3 regions of the Methylophilus sp. DMC16 genome follow, and region 3 is predicted to be linked to each of the others. Evidence: predicted binding sites of a transcription regulator. Region 3 holds the regulator's gene; each other region holds the start of a gene.
What was found. Region 3 encodes sigma-54, which starts transcription at its own class of promoters, with help from an activator protein. Its sites were predicted from a motif close to TGGCACNNTTCCTGCT; they were not measured.

Region 1: msuE (FMN reductase) is a predicted target of sigma-54. The motif match lies at 1,755-1,770, and genes of this name have one in related genera.
Region 2: glnL (nitrogen regulation protein NR(II)) is a predicted target of sigma-54. The motif match lies at 2,403-2,418, and genes of this name have one in related genera.

Annotation. Positions count from the first base shown of each region.
Region 1 covers NZ_JBQUZC010000004.1:17,850-22,087, forward strand. The annotation lists gene ACT53D_RS14170 (TonB-dependent siderophore receptor) at 1-36, shown strand, start outside; gene ACT53D_RS14175 (SfnB family sulfur acquisition oxidoreductase) at 185-1,417, opposite strand; gene msuE (FMN reductase) at 1,847-2,419, shown strand; gene sfnG (dimethylsulfone monooxygenase SfnG) at 2,447-3,535, shown strand; gene ACT53D_RS14190 (AMP-binding protein) at 3,559-4,238, shown strand, end outside.
Region 2 covers NZ_JBQUZC010000002.1:679,396-683,633, reverse strand. The annotation lists gene glnA (type I glutamate--ammonia ligase) at 324-1,733, shown strand; gene ACT53D_RS11370 (DUF4124 domain-containing protein) at 1,860-2,351, shown strand; gene glnL (nitrogen regulation protein NR(II)) at 2,461-3,564, shown strand; gene ntrC (nitrogen regulation protein NR(I)) at 3,581-4,238, shown strand, end outside.
Region 3 covers NZ_JBQUZC010000003.1:88,040-92,277, reverse strand. The annotation lists gene lptC (LPS export ABC transporter periplasmic protein LptC) at 1-529, shown strand, start outside; gene lptA (lipopolysaccharide transport periplasmic protein LptA) at 588-1,202, shown strand; gene lptB (LPS export ABC transporter ATP-binding protein) at 1,211-1,954, shown strand; gene ACT53D_RS11870 (RNA polymerase factor sigma-54) at 1,961-3,505, shown strand; gene tyrS (tyrosine--tRNA ligase) at 3,551-4,238, opposite strand, start outside.

The DNA of each region.
Region 1 (4,238 bases), on a different contig from region 3:
CGGCGTGCCATGCTAACGGCGACTTACCGCTGGTAAACCTGTTGCCTTCGGCGCGGTTAACGGCCTTTGCCAATGCAAACAGCCCGACATCATGTCGGGCTGTTTTTTAATCTATGCGGCATGGCTTACAGAAGGCGCCATCCAGAAGGCGCCATCGCTTATGGCGCTTTCATGGCCTTGCCGTTTAAATCCAAGGATGGCGCGGCGGTTTCACCTTGTTCAGGCTGTAGTTGCCGACGGCATGGTATTTCCAGCGCACCGGGTCGTGCAGCGTATGGGTACGTGCATTGCGCCAGTGGCGGTCCAGGTTGTATTCGCCCAAGGTCGAGCGTGTCCCGGCCAGTTCAAACAGTTTGCTGCCCGCCAGCAAGGCGGTTTCGGTACTCAGCACTTTGGCTTCAGCTACCGCAATCGAAGCTTCTGCCACGGTGTCCTCATTCGGGTTACGTTGTGCTTCGTCTATGTATTCACCGGCACGTGCCAACAAGGCCTCGGTGGCGTGGAGGCGAATTTGCAAGTCGCCGATGTCTTTGATGGTATGCGGGTCTTCATAGCCGTGTTCCAGATCGGTATCTATCCATGGCCGTGTGTAGTTGCGTACAAAGTGCAGGGTATCTTTAAACGCCGCGCGGGCGATGCCGGTATCCACCGCCGCCTGGATAATCTGTGCAATTGGCCCCATGGTGGTCGGGCGGTCAAACGCCAGATGGTGCGGCAAGACATATTCGCTAGGCACAAAAATATTTTCCAGGATGGTCGTCCCGCTGGCGGTGGTGCGTTGGCCAAAGCTGGACCAGTCATCAATAATGGTCAGGCCTTCTGCGCCAGCGGGTACAAATGCCACCACGGTATTGTCGTGTTCATCTTTTGCCACCACTGGCACCCAGTCCGCCAGCAATGCGCCTGAAGAATAGAATTTTTTGCCGTTTAAAAAGTAGCCGCTATTGGTGGGCGTGAGCTTGGTTTTCACGTCATTGACGCTCTTGGTGCCAATCTCGGAGAACGCATTGCCAAACCGCACCCCTTGTAGCACCAGCTCAAAAAAGTATTTTTTCTGAAAGTCTGAGCCATCCAGGCGCAAGCCTTCCACCATGTATAAATGATTCTGTGGAATCTGGCCGACACTGGGGTCCGCCTCGGCCACGGTGGCTACCACTTCTGCCAGGGTTTTGTTGGAGACGAAGGCACCGCCGTATTCTTTCGGCACGGTAATGCCCCACAAGCCACTGCTTGAAAACAGGTCTAGCTCTTTACGTGGCAGTCGGCGTTCCTGGTCGCGCAGGGCGGCTTCTTTGGCGATTTCGCTGGCAACCTGTTTGGCGACGGTCAGGGCTTCTGCGTCACTTTTAATCAAATGCGCCGCTTGTCGCGGCAGGTTTACAGGCAAATGTGCAATCTTATTTGCTTGTGCAGTCATAGTCAGTCCTTATTCAAAAAGAGATCAATAAAGGCATGGCGAGCAGGCACCATGCGTCTGCAGTCACTGTTGCATTTAGTGTGCCAATCAATAAAGCATTGAATTTAAAGGAAAATGTAAAAATCCATCTCTGCCTCCGCCTCTATAGAAACAGTTTGCTGCTGAATGGCTGCTGTAAAAGCAGCAGCCACTGGAGGGTGGGGCGGGAGCGGACTGCAGCGTGATCGCACAAAACTGCTGCTTTTGCAGCAGTTGATCAGCAACTAGCGCTGGAATCTAACACCATTTAAAAATCAGGTTTTATATTAAGTCATTGAAAAATATAAATATTATGGCCTGGCATGGATGCTGCTAATACTACTGGCAAGCAAGGTCGTCTGCGAAGCATCGTAAGCAACGACCTTCGTCATTGTTATTTCAGGAGTCATGATGAGCCGTCCATTAAAAGTCACTGCCGTTTCCGGCAGCTATAAATTACCTTCCAGAACCGCTGCACTGGTGCAGGCGATCACACAGAAGTTGGGACAGCAAATCCCGATTGATCTGCACGTGGTGGAATTAAGCGAAATTGCGGGCAGCTTGGTCGCTTCCTACGATCCCAAAGCCTTACCAGTCAACGTACAGCAAGATATCCAGGCGATTGAAACCGCCGATTTACTGGTGGTGGCTACGCCTGTGTATCGCGCCTCTTATGGAGGGTTGTTCAAGCATTTGTTTGATCTGGTCAATCTCGAAGCATTGATTGATGTGCCCGTGCTGCTGGCAGCAACCGGCGGGACTGAGCGCCATGCCTTGATCATTGATCATGAGCTGCGCCCATTATTCAGCTTCTTCCAGGCAGTCACGTTGCCGATCGGCGTATATGCCGTTGAAGCGGATTTTGAAAACTATCAAATCAAGAGTGAGGCGGTGAAAGCGCGCATTGATCTAGCGGTAGAGCGTGCCCTGCCTTTGCTCAAGCATCGCGAGCTTTTGAGCCAGGAAAAGTTATTAGCTATTTAAATTCAGTGACTTTTGGAGAGATTAAAGATGAGTACAGAAAACATTAAATTTGCCTATTGGGTGCCTAACGTCAGTGGTGGCCTGGTGGTCAGTAACATTGAGCAGCGCACCAGTTGGGATATCGATTACAACCGCAAGCTGGCACAAATTGCCGAAAAAGCCGGATTTGAATATGCCTTGAGCCAAATCCGATTTACTGCGGGCTATGGGGCCGAGTTTCAGCATGAGTCGGTATCTTTTTCGCATGCCTTGCTGGCGGCGACCACCAAACTCAAAGTGATTGCCGCCATTTTGCCTGGCCCCTGGAATCCGGTGCTGGCTGCCAAACAATTGGCGACCATTGATATTCTCACCCAGGGACGGATTGCGGTGAATATCGTCTCCGGCTGGTTCCGTGGTGAGTTTACGGCGATTGGCGAGCATTGGCTGGATCACGACGAACGCTACCGCCGTTCACGCGAGTTTATTGAAGCGCTCAAGGGCATTTGGACCCAGGATAACTTTACTTACAGAGGCGATTTTTACCGCTTTAGTAACTACTCACTCAAACCTAAACCTTTGCAGCAGCCACATCCAGAAATTTTCCAGGGCGGCAGTTCACGTGCTGCGCGCGATAATGCGGCCGCGGTCTCAGACTGGTACTTCACCAACGGTAACACCGTGGAAGGGATCAAGGCCCAGGTGGACGATATTCGCGCCAAGGCGGCGGCCAATAAGCATCAGGTCAAGATCGGGGTCAATGCCTTTGTGATTGCCCGCGATACCGAAGAAGAAGCCAAAGCCGTATTGAAGGAAATCATTGATAAAGCCAACCCTGAAGCGGTCAATGCCTTTGGCCATGAAGTGAAAAATGCCGGTGCTGCCAGCCCGGAGCGTGAAGGTAACTGGGCGAAGTCGAGCTTTGAAGACCTGGTGCAATATAACGATGGCTTTAAAACCAATTTGATTGGTACACCACAGCAAATTGCCGAGCGCATTGTGGCTTTGAAGGCGGTGGGCGTAGATTTAGTGTTGGCGGGCTTTTTGCACTTTCAGGAAGAGGTCGCTTATTTTGGTGAAAAAGTACTGCCACTGGTGCGTGAGCTGGAAGCTAAAACCTTGGCCAAAGCGGCTTAACTCAACCCGGCAGGAAATTGGCAATGGCAGAGACTTTACCTCACTTGCTCGCTTTGCAGGCCGTGGAGCGCCCGCATCGTGTTGCAATTCGGCATAAACAGCTGGGCCTCTGGCAGCAGGCCTCCTGGCTTGCGGTGCAAGAGGACGTCACCCGCACGGCGCACTATTTACAGCAACACGGCTTTCGCCAGGGCGATACCTTGTTCCTGCTCAGTGAACCACGGCCAGAGGCCTTGCTGTTGTCGCTAGCCGCCCATTGGCTGGGCGGCGTGGCAGCGCCACTGGATCCGGCCTTTGCGCAGCCGCAGTTACTGGATTTATTGCATACCTTGCGGCCAAAATTTGTGTTTGCCGAGGCGCAGGCGCAGGTGGATCAAGTCCTGGCAGCCAAGCCTGATAGCACACTGGTGATTTATGCCGATGCGCGCGGGCTAGCTGGCTATCAGCATCCTGCGCTGGTTGCTTATGCGCAGATTGTGGACACGCCTGAGACCCAGAACATTTCACCGGTGGCTGAGACTGCGGAAATCGCCTTCCGCTTTTACCGCTTAAGTGACGCCTATGCGCTGGAGTACAGCGAATTAAGCCATGCCGAACTGCTTAAGAATGGCCGCCAATTGATCAGCCAAGAGGCGCTCACTGCGCATGAAGAGGCATTGGCGGCGCGTGCATTTGCCGCCAGCGGTCATGCCAAATATCTGCT
Region 2 (4,238 bases), on a different contig from region 3:
TACCTGTGAAAGCCATGCAAACACATTTAGCACCATTTTTGTGCTCAATTTGTTGCAGTGCACCTAATTAGTGCCCATTGATTTTGCTTTTTTATGTCAGATATCCCATATCCATGCAAAATGCCTGTTTTTGGGTGGCATGCTTCCTGCTACTATTACATCCTAAGATTCAATGGAATTCGTAAACCAAAAATTCCACATATCTATTTGTTTTGCTAGTTTGTGTTTTTATATTTGCTCACGTTCCGGGACATCCGCAACATGTCCCTTTTTTGCGTGCGCAAGTTGAATCATTTTAGATCTTGATCACTGAGGAGAATGTAATGTCCGTTGCAAACGTAATGAAACTGGTTGCGGAAAACGACATCAAATTTGTTGATTTCCGTTTTACCGACACCAGAGGTAAAGAGCAGCACGTGACCGTGCCAGTGTCTGCCTTCGACGAAGATAAATTTACCGAAGGTCACGCCTTTGATGGTTCTTCCATTGCTGGCTGGAAAGGCATTCAAGCCTCTGACATGCAATTGATGCCTGATGCAAGCACCGCATTCATCGATCCATTTTTTGACGAACCAACCTTGGTTCTGACCTGCGACGTAGTAGACCCTACTGATGGTAAAGGCTATGACCGTGACCCACGCTCCCTGGCAAAACGCGCTGAAGCTTACCTGAAATCCAGCGGCCTGGGCGACACTGCTTACTTTGGTCCAGAGCCAGAGTTCTTCATTTTTGACAGCGTACAATGGGATGCCACCATGGGTGGTAGCTTTGTGAAAATCAACTCAGAAGAGGCCGCTTGGTCCTCAGGTGAAAAATTCGAGGGTGGCAACACTGGTCACCGTCCAGGCGTTAAAGGCGGCTACTTCCCAGTGCCTCCTGTCGATTCATTGCACGACATCCGTTCTGCCATGGTCATGACCTTAGAAGAACTGGGCGTGCCTGTTGAAGTGCACCACCACGAAGTGGCAACAGCAGGTCAATGTGAAATCGGTACTAAGTTTGCGACCTTGGTACAACGTGCTGACTGGACGCAAATCCTGAAATACGTAGTGACTAACACAGCCCATGCTTACGGTAAAACAGCCACATTTATGCCAAAACCAATGTTTGGTGACAACGGCTCCGGTATGCACGTTCACCAATCCGTATGGAAAGATGGTAAAAACCTGTTTGCAGGTAACGGCTATGCAGGCCTGAGCGACTTCGCTCTGTACTACATCGGCGGCATCATCAAGCATGCGCGCGCACTGAATGCGATTACCAACCCAGGTACTAACTCCTACAAGCGCTTGGTACCGCATTACGAAGCACCAGTCAAACTGGCTTACTCCGCTAAAAACCGTTCTGCTGCGATTCGTATTCCGTTCGTGCATTCTGATAAAGCCCGTCGTGTTGAAGCGCGCTTCCCAGACCCGATTGCTAACCCATACTTGGCTTTCTCAGCCCTGTTGATGGCTGGTCTGGATGGCGTTCAGAACAAGATTCACCCAGGTGAACCAGCGACTAAAGACTTGTACCATCTGCCACCAGAAGAAGATGCATTGATCCCAACGGTATGTTCATCTTTGGAACAAGCATTGGAGTATCTGGATAAAGACCGCGAGTTCTTAACACGCGGCGGCGTTTTCTCAGACGACTGGATTGATGCATACATTGCATTGAAAATGGAAGAAGTCACTAAACTGCGCCAAACACCACACCCAGTGGAATTTGGTCTGTACTACTCTTGCTAATCACAAGAGCACGCACTAAAACAGGGCAGCCCAGGCTGCCCTGTTTTTTTATGTGCGCGCTGTTCCGTCAACGTTTTTAGGCGAGCAGACGTTGATACCCTCAACGATCTGCTCTAAACTATTGCCATGAAAAGACTTTTTTACATTTGCACCTTCGCGCTCATGTGCAACCCAAGCTGGGCAGATATTTACAAATATACCGACAGTAACGGCGTCACCACCTATACCAATATCAAACCCGAAGGCAAAAGCAAGGCAGAGCTCATTATTAGTGGGCCCAGAACCACAGAGCCTCCACCCCCTGCCAGGGAGAAAAAAGCCAATGTCAGAACACCCTCTCCGGCCGATTTTCCCAAAGTCGATAATCAGACACAAAATCAACGCGACCAAAAGCGGCGAGAGCTATTAATGAACGAGCTTTCTCAAGAAAAACAAGCACTTGAGAATGCTCGCCTGTTATATGAAGAAGCCCAGAACACGCCAGAAGTCTATAGAGGTGCCAATGGAAAAACGTTTAGGAATGTCGCCAAGTATGAAGAAAAACTGCGAGTGATTGAGGCCGAAATTCAGGCACATGAGCGCAATATCGAGCTGTTAAATAAAGAACTCAACCTTTAAATGCACCATTTTGGGGGCTTGCTCAATCATTTTTACGTTTCTTGTAAGAATTGGCTTGGGTTTTGCTTTAAAACAGGGCGTGATTCACTCTTTTTAACAAGCTCAGGACATGGTACAGAAATCTCCCAACGGCTTTAGTGGTTTAGAGCATATTGCCACGGCAGTCATTTTGCTTAATAACCAACTAGAAGTTACTTACGCAAACTCCAGCGCCGAGATTCTGTTTGCATTTAGTGCCAACCAGATTCAAGGGGCGCATATCCATGACGTGTTTGTGAATTGCGAAATTTTGCAAATGGCCGTGACTAACGCCATAGAAACACAGAGCCCATATCGTGAGCATGAGTTTGCACTGACCACCCAACGCGGCCATACAACGGCCGTGACCTGCACAGCCACCCCTATTTCAGCCGCGTTCAATCAAACGCCGGAAGACATGCTGATTCTGGAGTTTGTGCAAATGGATCAGCAATTGCGTATTGCGCGTGAAGAGCGCATGCTGATACAGCAGCAAGCCAACTCTGAATTACTCAGGAATCTGGCGCATGAGATCCGCAACCCGCTAGGCGGCTTGCGTGGTGCGGCACAATTGCTTGAATTTGAGTTGCCGCAACCCAGCCTAAAAGAATATACCCAGGTGATTATCAAAGAGGCTGACAGACTACATAGCCTCATGGACAGACTGCTGGCACCACACCGCGTGCCAAAATATGAGCCCACCAACATTCATGAAGTGCTGGAGCGCGTACGCAGTCTGTTACTGGCAGAATCGCCTAACCATATCCGCGTGATCCGCGACTACGATACCAGCTTGCCGGAGCTCATTGGCGATCGCGAAAAACTGATCCAAGCCGTGCTCAATATTGCGCGTAATGCGGCACAAGCGATGCAGCAGCACCAGACCGAAGGTGCGAGCATTACTTTCCGCACGCGTGCTGAGCGCCAAATTACGCTAGCCAGAAAACGTTACCGTGTCGGGATTCATTTAGAGATTATTGATAACGGCCCAGGCATCCCTGCCGGCATCAAAGAACGCATTTTCTACCCGCTGGTATCCGGTCGCGAAGGCGGCACAGGCTTGGGCCTTGCGCTGGCGCAAACCTTTATCACCCAACACCATGGCATGATCGACTGTGATTCACAGCCGGGTAAAACCATATTCCATATATTGCTACCCATTGAAAGTACGCAATTAAAATCATCAGTACAATAATTCACGAGAAACAGCTATGAAGCCAATCTGGATCCTAGACGACGACAAATCCATCCGCTGGGTGTTTGAAAAAGCCCTGGCCCGCACGGACTTTGATTTCAAAACATTTTCATCCCCGGCAGAAGCCCTCAACGCTTTAAATCGTGAACAACCCCAAGTCATTGTCAGTGACATCCGCATGCCGAATGGCTCGGGCCTGGACTTTTTATCCGAGGTAAAGCAGCGCTTTCCCGAGATTCCCGTCATTATCATGACCGCCTACTCAGACCTCGAAAGCGCTGTCGCCGCCTTTCAGGGTGGCGCGTTTGAGTATCTGGCCAAACCGTTTGATGTAGACCAAGCCATCGAAATTATCAAACGTGCCGTTGAAGAAAGCATGCGTCAATCTGTCGAGGCCGTAGAAGACACCGGCCCCTCGCCAGAAATTATCGGCCAGGCACCCGCTATGCAAGAGGTTTTCCGTGCCATTGGCCGCCTCAGCCGCTCGCACTCAACCGTGCTCATTAACGGCGAATCCGGCAGTGGTAAAGAACTGGTCGCCAGTGCACTGCATAGACACAGCCCACGTGCTGACAAACCCTTTATCGCTATCAACACCGCAGCGATTCCCAAGGATTTATTAGAATCCGAATTGTTTGGTCATGAACGCGGCGCTTTTACTGGGGCCGCTGCAG
Region 3 (4,238 bases):
CAAAATGAACATACTTAATCGCCAAGCGCCGGACTACATGTTGTACAACTTTGTGAGTACCCGCACGGATGCGTCCGGCAATACCAAATATGTGCTGGCGGCCGCAAAAATGCGCCACTTTCCTGCCAATGACTATACAGAATTGCAGCGGCCACGCTTTACCCAGTTTGGCCTGAACAAGCCTTACACGCAAATTTATGGTCAGCATGGACGTGTTTCTGCCAATGGTAAACTGGTGGAGTTTAGCAATCAGGTCAAGGTGATCCGCCAAGCCTCTGCCACCAAGCCAGAAACACAAATGCAAACCGAGCGGCTTTGGCTGGAGCCGGATACCGAGGTGGCACACACAGACCAGTCGGTGATCATCCGCCAAAAACCGGCGACAGTGATTACAGGCACGGGCATGCGTTTTGATAACCGGGCTGATACCATGCAATTGTTTAACCGGGTGCATGTGCATTATGAGCGTCCACCCGTCGCCAGCAATTTGGCAAGCCCGGCCCAGGCGTCAAACACAGAACGCCAATGACCGTTGATTATGGAGAAATGAGTTGAACACGCACAAGCCCTTATTTTTAGCGATCTGCATGAGCGTATGGGCGCTATTGTCCATGCCGCTGAGTGTGCTGGCCGAAGAATCTGACCGAGATCAACCGATAGAGCTTGAAGCGGATACCGTGACCGTGAACGATGCTAAAAAAATCAGTATCTACACGGGCAACGTGATTCTTAATCAGGGCACTTTGCAAATCAAGGCGGACAAAATGATCGTACGCGAGGATCAGGACGGCTTTCAACATAGCACCTGTACCGGCAACCCCACCACATTCAAGCAAAAACGTACCGGTAAAGACGAGTGGATGCAAGGCAGTGGTCAACGTATCGAATACAACGCCCGCATGGATAAAGTGCAACTGTATACCAATGCCTGGGTTAAACGTGGTGAAGACATCGTGACCGGGGACTACATCAGCTACGACGCCAACGCCGAGTATGCCGAGGTGATTGGCGGCACCAAAGCCAACCCGAACGGGACGGCTGGCAGCCGCGTCAAGGCCACCATACAGCCTAAAAATAAAACCACACCACCTGTCATTGACAACAAGCCAACCTCTCAACAGGGGTTACGGATGAATCGCTCCTTGCAACTCAAGGTCGAACCTGCCCCTGCCGAAAACACTGGTGAGCAAGGCAAAGAGTAAGCATAAAGATGGAAACCATGGCAGCAGATCAGAACCATTTGCAGGTTAACCGCCTGAAAAAAACCTATCAGGGCCGTACCGTGGTCAAAAACACGACGCTTGAGTTACGCAGTGGCGAAGTGATCGGCTTGCTGGGTCCCAACGGGGCAGGCAAAACCACCAGCTTTTACATGATTGTCGGGTTGGTTGCACTGGATGAAGGCAACATTACGCTGAATGGCGCCGACGTGAGCCGCGCGCCCATGCATGAGCGCGCGCGCATGGGCCTGGCTTATCTGCCCCAAGAAGCATCCATTTTCCGCAAGCTCAGCGTAACCGACAACATCCTCGCCATTCTTGAAACCCGTCCCTATACGGAAGAGCAGCGTGAGGCGAGGCTTGAGTCCTTGCTGGATCAATTGCATATCCAGCACATCCGCAACAGTCAGGCCGTCAGCTTGTCTGGCGGCGAACGTCGACGCGTTGAAATTGCGCGCTGCCTGGCCACAGACCCTAAATTTATTTTGCTGGATGAACCGTTCGCCGGGATTGATCCGATTGCGGTGATCGAAATCCAGAAAATCATCCGCTACCTGAGCAGTCAGAATATTGGTATTTTAATCACCGACCACAATGTGCGCGAAACGCTGGACATCTGTGACCGCGCTTATATTGTCAATGAAGGCGCTGTGTTTGCAGCAGGCACGCCCGATGAAATCATTCAGAACGAAGGTGTGCGTGAAGTGTATCTGGGCAAGAATTTTAGGCTGTAATCCGTCATGAAACAGAACCTGCAATTACGTATTTCGCAAAATCTGGCGCTGACGCCGCAGCTGCAGCAATCGATCCGTTTGCTGCAACTTTCCACGCTGGAACTGAACCAGGAACTGGAAACCATCCTGCAGGAAAACCCGTTACTGGAAATGTCAGACGGTGAAGAAGGCGAGTTTGAAGATAACACACCGCCTCCCCCCACTGTAGAAGCTGAGCCGACAGATGCCAGCTCGTTTGACATGGCAACGCAGCAAGAGATCACCGCACCGGCAGAAAGTCTGCGTGAAGACTTGCACGATGAGCTGGGCGGGAGCGAGAGCGACCTGCCCAATTTAAACGAGGAATTCACGCCGCCAGAGTTTGAAGATGATTATGAAGAGTTTGGCAGCACCAGCAACTGGGACGAAGCCGGACGCAATCATCAGGAAGACGAAGACAGTGACTTTTCCAGACAGGAAACCACCAGCATCAGTTTGCGCGAGCATCTGATTGATCAGATACAACTGGCACATTTATCGCAACGTGACATGAGCCTGGTCAAACTGCTACTGGATAGCATCACTGATGATGGCTATCTGGAGCAAGATCTGCAGGAGATTGTGGAGCACTTGCCACTCGAACTTGAGGTCGAGCTGCTGGAACTGGAAACCGCACTCAAACTGATCCAGAACCTGGACCCTGTAGGCGTTGGTGCGCGCGATTTACGCGAGTGCCTGCTCTTGCAACTGACGCGTTTGCCGCAAGAAACGCCACACTTGCAAACCGCCATTGCCATTGCCAAAGACCACCTGGCGCTGCTGGCCAACAAAGACTTTGTCAAACTGCGCAAGGTGCTTGGTTGCGATGAAGCGGTACTCAAGGCGGCGCAGCACCTGATCCGCCAGCAAAACCCCAGACCCGGCAGCGAGTTTTCCAGCTTTAGTCACGATCACTTTATCCAGCACGATGTGGTGGTTAAAAAGATCAAGGGTATTTGGGTCGCCTCCTTAAATGATGGCGTGATCCCCAAACTGCGCATCAACCAGATGTATGCGGACATCCTCAAGCGCAACCGCGAGAGTTCAGGCCAATACCTGCAAAGCCAGATGCAGGAAGCCAAGTGGATGATTAAAAATATCCAGCAGCGCTTCTCGACCATTTTGCGCGTGTCACAAGCCATTGTAGATCGCCAGCGCAACTTCTTTGAACATGGTGAAATTGCCATGCGGCCACTGGTACTGCGTGAAATCGCCGAAGAACTCGACTTGCATGAAAGCACAGTTTCCCGCGTCACCACGCATAAGTATATGCTCACACCGCGTGGCGTCTATGAACTCAAATACTTCTTTGGCAGCTCAGTGGCCACAGATGCAGGCGGCTCCTGCTCTGCCACCGCCATCCGCGCCTTGATCAAGCAAATGGTGGCCGAAGAAAACCCGAAAAAGCCTTTGTCGGACAACCAGATCACCGACACACTGGCACAACAAGGCATCGTCGTTGCCCGCCGTACCATAGCCAAATATCGCGAGTCCCTGAATATTCCTCCCGCGAACTTGCGCAAAACGCTCTAAACAAAAAAGGCCGCAGATGCGGCCTTTTTTGTTTCTCAGCTCAAATCACCTGATTGTGATCTTGGCAAATTTACGTTTGCCCACCTGTGCGATCACTGTCACGCCTTTTGTCAAAGGCAGATTCTTATCATCCACCTTGACGCTGTCGAGCTTGACGCCGCCTTGCTGCACTGCGCGCATGGCTTCACTGGTGCTTTCAACCAGGCCCGCCTGTTTTAACAATTGGCTAATGCCGATGCTCTCGCCTTCAATGGTCACTTCAACTTCGGGCACGTCATCCGGGATGCCGCCTTTGGCACGGGTCTGGAAGTCCTGCAAGGCTTTTTCAGCCGCGGCTTGACCATGGAAACGCGCCACAATTTCCTGCGCGAAGCCGACCTTGATATTGCGGGGGTTTGCGCCACTGGCGACTTGCGCCTTCCATTCGGCAATGTTTTCCAGCGTCGCAAAAGACAGCAAATCAATATAGCGCCACATCAGTTCATCTGAAATCGACATGATCTTGGCAAAAATAGTCTCTGGCGCCTCGCTAATGCCAATGTAGTTCCCGAGTGATTTAGACATTTTATTGACGCCATCCAACCCTTCCAGCAACGGCATCATCAGCACACATTGCTGCGACTGGCCGGCCTGCTTTTGCAACTCACGCCCCATGAGCAGGTTAAACTTCTGGTCGGTACCACCGAGCTCAAGATCCGCTTGCAGGGCCACCGAATCATATCCTTGCAGTAAC